Regions from separate parts of the Exiguobacterium sp. s150 genome, predicted to be linked through region 1. Evidence: riboswitches for the same ligand, from Rfam matches in the RefSeq annotation. Region 1 holds a riboswitch; the other holds the start of a gene.
The links. A riboswitch is a leader RNA that binds a small molecule or an ion and turns the genes downstream of it on or off. The one in region 1 is predicted to bind thiamine pyrophosphate.

Region 1 (4,638 bases):
CGAGGCGAACATGTTCTGTATCGGGACGACCGCCAAAGGTGAACCGCAACAGATTCGAATGGCCAACGAGAACACCGTGCTCGAGCCGTTCAACAACGAATCAATCAAACCGAAGTTCCGTATCGTCAAAGAAACGAAACAGGACGACTCCGAGTGAGTCGTCCTGTTTTTTTTAACGGATCCCCACCCACATACTCACGACGAACAAGAGGACTAAACATGCGGCCAAGACGAAATCGTTCCGCGTGACGGGGACGACCTCGTACGTGCTGCGGCGTTCCCCCGTGAACCCGCGCGCCTCCATCGAGAAGGCGATCCGTTCGGCTTGGCGGATCGAACCGGCCAGGAGCGGAATCAATAGCTTCGGGACATGTCGGACGTGGTCGAGTCGCGTCTCGAGCCGGACGCCCCGGAGCGCGTGCGTCTCATAGAGCTGGATCAGTTCGCTCTTTAAAATCGGAAAGAACCGAAATCCGACGAAGACGCTATAGGCGATCTTCGGTGATAGCTTGCCTTGTTGCATCAAGCTGTAGACGAAACGCTTCGGGTCCGTCGTCAGCGTAAACAACAGTGAGAGTGCCGTGAACGCCAAGACGCGCAAGGCGAGCGTCACGGCAAGGCGCACGTTCTCTTCCGTCACGTCGTTGCCGAACAGCGTGAACACGACCGCCCCACCCGCCTCTCTTCCGAAGACGAGCGTCGTCCAGAGTGTCCCGATCGCGGTCAATAGAAACGGGATCATGAACAGTCCCCACCGCCGCCAGCTCACGTCGGCGAACAGTGTTTGCAGGAGGAGCGTGCCGGTAAAGACGAGCAGCGGGGTCCATGGGTTGTACATGAAGGCGAGACCGAACATGAGGCACGTCACGGTCAAAAACTTGAGCGTCGGGTTCATCTCATGAAACGTCATCCCATCCCCTCCATCCATAACCCATGAGCCTGAAGGAGTTCCGGCTGCTCCCAAAGCGATGCGTCATACGGACCGTTCAACTTCCCGTCGTGCATCAAATAATACGTATTCGCAGCCCGGGCGAAGTTGAGGTCGTGCGTCACGAACAGCACGGCCTGACCGTCACGTGCCCGTTCTTCCATCAAGTCATAAAGCGCACCGAGCGACGCCTCGTCTTGTCCGGCGGTCGGTTCATCGAACGCGATGAGTCGTTTCCCAGAGAGCAACATCACGCCAATCGCGAGTCGGCGCTTTTGTCCGTGACTGAGCGAGAGCGGATGGGCGTCATGTAATCGCTCGAGACCGAGCCGCGTCAACACGTCTTCAATCGGGTGATCGTGTCCGTACGCGAGCTCGTGCGCCACCTCGCTCGTGACGAACAGGTGTGCCGGCGATTGCGGGACGAGCCCGACGTCGCGATGGTTCCGGGCGAGACTCCTGAGCCATGTCGATTTGCCGCTCCCGTTACGACCGAGGATGGCGACGACCTCTCCCTCGGCGACGGTCAAGTCACTCGCTGCGAGTTCGAATTCTTTTCGTTTTAAATTCGGTATGTGAAATAAATTGTGTTCCCCTTTTTCGCTCGTAATCGGTGCGAACGTATAGTCGGGGCGCATCTCGAACGGTCCATCGTAGACGATTCGCCCCTCCATAAGTTCGACTTGCCGGTCGAAGAAATCGCCCCACACGTACGGGCGATGTTCGATGACGACGACGTTGACGCTACGGGCGACGCCGTCGAGCCAACGGACGAACCGAGCCGCGGTCTCCGGGTCGAGATGGGCGAGCGGTTCATCAAGGAGGAGCCATTCCGGACGGCCAATCAGTGCACAGGCGACGGCGATTTGCTGCTTCTCGCCACCAGACAAGTCATGGATGTAGCGATGTCGATAATCGTCGAGCCGCAACGTCCGTAACATCATCTCGACGCGCCCCATCATCTCCTCGCGGGGGACGTGAAAGTTTTCGAGCGTAAAGATCAGCTCTTCCTCGACCGTCTGCATGACGAACTGACTGTCGGGGTCTTGGAACACGGTGCCGACCCGACGATTCACCTCGCCGGCCGCGTACGTGTCATAAGGCCGGTCGAACAAGTCGAGCCTTCCGGTCACGATGCCGTCACAGTTGTCCGGATAGAGCCGGTTCATCATGGCGAACAGTGTCGATTTCCCCGACCCGCTCGACCCGCTGATGAGTGTCCGCCCATCCCGGAGCGTGAGCGTGACGTCTGCCAATACGTCGGTCGACTTGCCGGGATAACGAAACGTCAACTGCTCCGCCTCAACCATGGGCGCGTCCTTGACGTGCGAGCGCGTAGCCTTCGAGCGCACCCGTCCTGAGCAACAAGTCGCTCAAAATCTTTCCACCGAGCCCTGCGATGAGCATCCCGCTCGTGGCGCGCAGGGCGAACATCGTCGCCACGTACGTCGGGCTGAGTGCCGCGAGGCCGCCCATGACGTATGTATAGGCGAAACTCGTCACGGCCGCACCGAAGCCAGCGAGCATGAGCACCCACAGGTCATATCGTTTATACCCGGTGACGGCGAACGCCGCTTCGGCTCCGAGTCCTTGAATGATCCCGACGAGAATGATGCGTGGCCCGATTGCGTTCCCAATCATCATCTCAATCGTCGCCGCGAGCACTTCCGACAAAAAGGCGGCACCGGGCTTACGGATGATATAGGCGGCGATAATCGAGACGATGAACCAAATCCCGAAAATCCATTCATAGGCGATTGGCCCAATCAGCCCAGCCCACAAATTTCCGACGTGGACGAACGCCAAATAGACGACGGCGAAGACGACCGATAAAATCGACAACAAGACGATCTCTTTTAACTTCCACGACTTAAGCATTGTTTTGTCCCTCGTGTGACGGACTGTTCACACTGAACGTGACCGTCATGACGACGTGGCTCGTCTTCGCACGCACCCGGTCGAACGTCGCCTCGTAAAACGAGAATACCGGCTCGATGTCGCCATGGATGCCGGAGGCGTAATGCATCGAGTCATTGAACACACCGCGCGCTTTTGCAAAGTCGATTTCTTCATAGATGATGTCCATATACGTTTCGTCCCCGAGCGGATAGAGTGCGAACTGGGATGAGACGTATTGGTTTTCGACCGAACCGTTCGCCGGCTCGTTCGTCACGTCGAGCAAGTTGTCCCCCGTCGTGTCGCCAGGGCAGCCGACCGAGAACGTCCCGCTCATCGAGACGTGCACCCCCGACTTCGTCGCATGAGATAAGACGGCCTTGGCCACATCGAATACGTGCTCACTCCGTCCCCGGATGATCGTCGAGACGTCATCGGTATGGCGCCAGACGTTCTGTAAGTCCGTCTCCTTCAGTGCGCCTTTGATGACGCTCACGAAATCGGACGTCATCGGGCTGAGTGTAAAGCGGAACCCGACAATCGGGCTCGTTCCACATTGGTTGTTCATGTTCTGTTCCCCCTTTATCTGTATGCACGAAAAAAGCCGCATCCATGAGAATGCGGCCACTCGTCCAATTAAAGTCCATCAGAAAAAGTGCCACACTTCCTCACGCCGGTATTACCCGGATCGAGTCATAAGGGATCGGAGCCATGCTCACATCTCAGCCGAAGCACCCCTAGTGTAGTCCAATGTATGCGGTTTGTTCATGCAAGGAACAGTATAGACGACCAATTTCGATTTGTAAACGGTTTATGAGAAAGTGACAACGCCATTCCCTGGAAGCGTGTCTTCGAGCATCGTCCAATCGAGCGCCATCTCTTCGTCAGTCAACAGGCAAGTATCAAGCATCGATTCGACACGCGCACGGTCCATTCGCTGTCCAATTAAAACGAGCTCGGTTTGGCGGTCGCCGTAAGGCTCGATATAGTCTTCAGCGAGCTCCGGTTCTGCCGCGAACATAAGCCGGCGCTCCTCTTCCGGAAGCGTCGCGAGCCACCGCCCGGCGTGCTCGAGCGTCGAGGCGTATCCGGCCTGCGAGAACAAGCAGGCGAGGTCGTTACGCGAAGCAATCCATAAAAATCCTTTTGCCCGCACGATTTCCTCAGGGAACTGCTCAATCCACGCATGAAGTCGCGCTGGGTGGAACGGACGACGGCGACGATAGACGAACGAGCTGATGCCGTACTCTTCGGTCTCCGGCGTATGTTCTTCCGCCTCAAGCTCTTGGATCCAGCCGGCCGAATGCATCGCCTGCTCGAAATCGAACAGCTTGACGTCGAGCAGTTCGGTCAAGTCGACGTTCGAATGAACCGACGTCAATAGTTTTGCAGACGGGTTGAGCGTCTTCAGCAGACCGGCCATCTCGTTCAGTTCGGCCTCCGACACCCGGTCGGCTTTGTTCAAGACGATGATATCGGCGAACTCGACCTGGTCGACGAGCAGGTCGACGACTTCACGGACATCCGTCTCATCGATTGCTTGTTTCCGCTCATGAAGCGACTCGCCGGAGTTGAAATCTTTCAAGAACCGGTAAGCGTCGACGACGGTCACCATCGCATCGATATAGACACGGCTCGTCAAGTCGATGCCGAGCGCGTCATCGGCATACGTGAACGTCTGGGCCACGGGAATCGGTTCCGAGATTCCGGACGACTCGATGATGATCCCGTCAAGTTCACGGTCGTTCGTGAGTTCTTGGACCGCCTCGAGGAGGTCTTCACGGAGCGTGCAACAGATGCAACCGTTCGACAGC
Region 2 (4,638 bases), on a different contig from region 1:
TGTCTGGGAACTGTTCAATCGCTTTCGTGAACAACTCTTCGGCATCGTCGTAACGTCCGAGTGCCCGGTACGTACTGCCGAGCCCGATGTATGTCTCCCGTAACTCGTCTCCGGTGAGGCCGAGGCGAATCGCCCGTTCGTAATGCGGAACGGCTTGTCGCTCTTCCCCGAGTGCGTCATAGCACCACGCACAGTGCGCGTGCAGGCGAGGGTTCTTCTCATCTTGGCGCAGCAACATGAGGAGCAGTTGTTTGGCACGTTCGAGTTCCCCGTTCTCACGAAGGCGAATCGCTTCGTCGAGTCCTTCCTCTTCGACGCGGATCGGCACTTGTAAATCGCTCAAGTCGTTGAGCCACGCCTGTAGCGCTTCGTAAAATCGGCCGACGTGCACGCCGTCGACGAGGGCATGGTGGGCTTGGACGGAGAGTGGAATCATCATTCGGTCACCCGTTGCCGTGAACTTTCCCCAGGCGATGCGTGGGACGCTATCGTGCTTCTCGTCGTTGATCGGATGGCTGATACTCGTGAACGATACCCACGGCACACTCGTGATAAAGAGTAAATCATCCGACTCCTCGTCTCCGACGTAGACGTTTCGCTTCGCCTCCTCCATTCGCGACGCGACGGTGTCCATAAACGCAGGGAACGACTCTTTGAACGAGACGGTACAAAAATTGAAGACGTCCCCGTCCATCATGACGGTGAACGACGGATGGACGACGTCATGTTCGACGACGGTCTCTCCGCGCATGCGGTATCGAAATTCCGGAATCGTGTTCGCCGTCTTGACCACCCCGTATAAGAACAGCTTGAAAAACGATTGTCCGGTCGTCTTCGCATGCGTATGTAATTTTGTGACGTCGAGCGTCGCCGTCACGTTAAAATGTGGGGCGGCGAACGCCTTGAAAAACTCGTAATGCTTCTTTCGTGGCCACGTATCGATGTCAATCTGTTTCATGGTTCATCCCCCTGCGCTTTTCTTTCACTGTATCAAAGGAAGCCGCACGTTCAAAGCATTTGCTTCAATGTCTCGTAATGCCCTTGTGCAAGGTCAAAGTAGACGAAGTCACGGCGCTCGATACGGTCGAGCGTCTGTTCGAAGTCACGCCAGCCGGTGACGACGAGCTCCGGTGTCAATTCGCCCGTCAACCGCGCTTCCTCGAATTCATCTTCGTCTTTTCGGACGATGTCCCCGTTCGGGAAGACTAAAATGTCGAGCAACAAGTCGTCCATATAGGGGATTCCGTCCTCTTTGCCAATCGATTGGACGATATCGATGTACCACTGGACGATGTGACCCGTGTCATCAAACATGACCGTCACCCCAAACGGTTCATTGTCCGGGAAATATTGGAGCCACGCAAAGCCGGCGTCGGCCACGATGAATTCCTCTCCGTTATGTTGCTTATACTGCGGGGCCCGGACCGCATCGATTTGAAACAAGGCGACCGTCCCTGAGAAATGTTCGTCATGGACGTCCATCTGGGCATAGCGGTGTTCAAGAATCCGCTCCCAATCCCGTCGGTTGGCAAATTTTCGTTTTGGCATCGTACTCGCTCCTTCATAGCTCGTTTGCTTTAACAGTTCGCCAAAATCCGACAGTTCCCTGTTCAGTCGTACAGATTCTGTTCAGTTAACCTGACAGGATCACGCCCTACTACACCACAACGAAAACGTGTATAGGTTCTCATCCGTTTCCATCCATGCTACGCTTCTTTATGAATAGGTAAAATTTGTATAATCAAAGGGGTGCAATGTGACACGTTTATTTATATTCGGGTTGGGCCTACTGTTACTTGCAGGCTGTACCGATCCAATCGAAAAGCCGGTCATTCCAGCGGATTCGAACGAACCTGCGCCAGAAATCATGACCGAATGGACTCGGGAGGACTTCAAGGACGTTTTTGACCAACATGAAGTCGCCGAAAAATTACTTGAAACCCTCAAGGCGAACGGACTCACGCCGTATCGTGAGACGTTCGAACGGGTCGTCATCGCTGGTAACGGCATCCACCACACTTATGCAGACGTCTATCCGTTCCAACTCGACGATGGAACGTACGCCACGGTGTTTGAAGGCGAGGACGGGTTGATTGCGAACGGGACGGAAGCGATTGCCCCGCTCTTCTGGCAAGAAACGTCGTTCTTACAGTTCGTCGAGGAGGTCGAGAAACGGAAATATGGGACGAGCGCCCCACCGGAAGACGTCACGTTGACACAAGATGCGTTTCAATCGATTTACGATCGTCACGCCTACACGTCCGCACTCATCGTCGAGCTCGACGAATGGGGCGTATCAATCGCCCGCGAGCCGCTCAAGGATATCATCATCGCCGGGGACGGCGTGACCGAAGTGACCGCGGATTTGATTGTGTTTGAGGTCAAGAGCGGGTATGCCATCGTCTACGACCGAGACGGGGAAATCTTTAAAGGGCCCGAGTCCATCGCGCCATTGTTCTGGAACGAAATCGATTACAAACATCTGCTCGAGAAGAACGAATGAACCATCGAACGCTTATGATGACACTATGTTATACTTAAACGAATAAACGACCACTAGGGGAGCCTTCGGGCTGAGACGGCAAACGCCGGACCCTTTGAACCTGATCTGGCTCATACCAGCGTAGGGAAGTGGCATGGGATTCGTCTGTTCCACGCCACTTTTCCTTTTGGAGAAGTGGCGTTTTCATTTTGAAGGGAGACTGATCCATGCGTATTCAACAACTCACTTGGATGGCGATGCTCGTCGCCATCGCGATTATCGGCTCATTGTTCATCTCGATTCCGACCGGAGTCGCCCGGGCTTTCCCAATCCAACATATGGTGAACGTCATCGCGGCGGTCACCGTCGGCCCGCTCGGTGCCGTCCTTGTCGCCTTCGTGACCGGACTGGTTCGGGTCATGACAGGAACCGGTTCCCTACTCGCGTTCCCTGGCGGCATGATTGGTGCAATTCTCGCCGGAATCTTCTATATGAAGACGAACCGCGTCGCCTTCGCCGCACTCGGTGAAGTGATTGGAACGGGCGTCATCGCCTCGCTCATCGCTGTGCCTTACGCGAAAATCTTGATGGGGACTGAGTTCGGCGCGTTCTTCTTTTTCCCGGCCTTCCTCGCCTCGAGCGTGACCGGCGCCTTACTCGGCTGGATTGTGCTCGCTCGCGTCAAACAGTTGCGGCCTGCTCTCAAGCAATAATTGATTCATTTGGCCTCTCCTTTTCGTTCAAACGAATGGTAAAATAAGGGTATATCATTCGAAAGGAGTGACCGTATTGACTCGATTACAGTCAGGGGTGATTGGAGCGACTGCTCTTGTAATCACCGCCCTGTTATTTACGTTAGAGCGCATCGCGGCGTATACGCGTTGGCACGCCTTGGTCGCTACAGGCGTTTGGCCTGAGGAACCGACCGTCATGGATCTGTTGGTGCAAAATTGGTTCATCCCTCTCTTCGGCTTCATCGCCATCATCTGTTTCTTCATGGCCGGGAATTCGGTTAAAGCGACCACAACGAAAACAGGGACGACCGCCTCATGACGGTTGTCCCTGTTTGACGTGATACACCCAAATCGCTTCTCCGTTCCATTCGTCGATGCGGCCGCTATCGACGAATCCACCTCGCTGATAAAACCGCTTCGCCGGTTCATTTGCCGCGTGTAAACTGAGGACGATGTCATCCACGTCGAATCGGTCTTGAATGAAGATGAGCGCCAACTGTAGAAAACGTGATCCAAGCCCCCGTCCTTGCTCATGCGCATCCATCATAAAACGGTCGAGCCACACGTAGCGGTCGATTTTGTTCTCCGCCCCAATCATCATGAAGCCGACCGGTCGTTCGTCGAGACAAAGCGCATAGCACTGCCACGCGTATTTGACGTCGACTTCCATCTCGCGAAGCGATTCCGCATTCGTTTCGATGAAGCGGGACTGCTCCGCAGCGACGGTCAAGCCGATGACGACGTCCCGGTTCGTGTTATCAACCGGTTGAATCGTTAACACTTCCGTATCCATCCTTTCGCCTCCCCGGTATCCTATACGCCCTTTGCCCATGAAAAGTTCCGTTTCCAATATGGATTCGCTAAACTAAAAGAAAGGAGTGATACGATGAAACAAATCCACCATCTCTGCATCCAAACGCCCGACTATGAGGCGTCTAAACGATTCTATGAAGCGCTTGGATTCGAACTCGTTCAGGAATCGCCTGACTTTCATACACGGGCGTTCAATAGCTGGCTCAAGCTCGGCGACTTTTACATCGAGCTCCAGACGGCAAAAGTCGACGAGACGTTGACCCCCTATTCGAAACACGTGGCCGGCCCTGTCCATTTCGCTCTGTACGTAGACGACCTCGAAACAGAAGTGCGACGGCTCGAGGCGCTCGATGTACCGTTCTTACCGAAACAGGGCGGCAACATCTACTTCGTCGTCGACGGCTATTTAAGCAAATTAAAAGCCCCGGAAGGCACGATCATCGAACTTCGGGACTCGTTTTTAATCAAGTGAGGCGACGCGCCTCACTTTTTTTGTACACCGTGATGTTTTTGGCCACTTGAAAACAGGAACACTTAACCAACTTGGTTTTCTTGGAGGCAACGCATGAAATATCTCGATTATTGGACTTACTTGATTCTCTCGCTCCT

Region 2: linked by a shared signal. The riboswitch ahead of thiW (energy coupling factor transporter S component ThiW) and the one ahead of KNP76_RS12025 (Ykof family thiamine-binding protein) in region 1 are both predicted to bind thiamine pyrophosphate.

The regions. Positions count from the first base shown of each region.
Region 1 is NZ_JACSMC010000027.1:21,408-26,045, reverse strand. It holds gene KNP76_RS12045 (DUF1643 domain-containing protein) at 1-157, shown strand, start outside; gene KNP76_RS12040 (energy-coupling factor transporter transmembrane component T family protein) at 173-910, opposite strand; gene KNP76_RS12035 (ABC transporter ATP-binding protein) at 907-2,220, opposite strand; gene KNP76_RS12030 (ECF transporter S component) at 2,231-2,806, opposite strand; gene KNP76_RS12025 (Ykof family thiamine-binding protein) at 2,799-3,392, opposite strand; TPP riboswitch at 3,473-3,573, opposite strand; gene KNP76_RS12020 (GTP-binding protein) at 3,636-4,638, opposite strand, start outside.
Region 2 is NZ_JACSMC010000021.1:21,555-26,192, reverse strand. It holds gene KNP76_RS10695 (tetratricopeptide repeat protein) at 1-958, opposite strand, end outside; gene KNP76_RS10690 (ribonuclease FAU-1 family protein) at 1,009-1,548, opposite strand; gene KNP76_RS10685 (hypothetical protein) at 1,781-2,503, shown strand; TPP riboswitch at 2,549-2,647, shown strand; gene thiW (energy coupling factor transporter S component ThiW) at 2,710-3,195, shown strand; gene KNP76_RS10675 (hypothetical protein) at 3,263-3,535, shown strand; gene KNP76_RS10670 (GNAT family N-acetyltransferase) at 3,530-4,009, opposite strand; gene KNP76_RS10665 (VOC family protein) at 4,103-4,501, shown strand; gene KNP76_RS10660 (LTA synthase family protein) at 4,595-4,638, shown strand, end outside.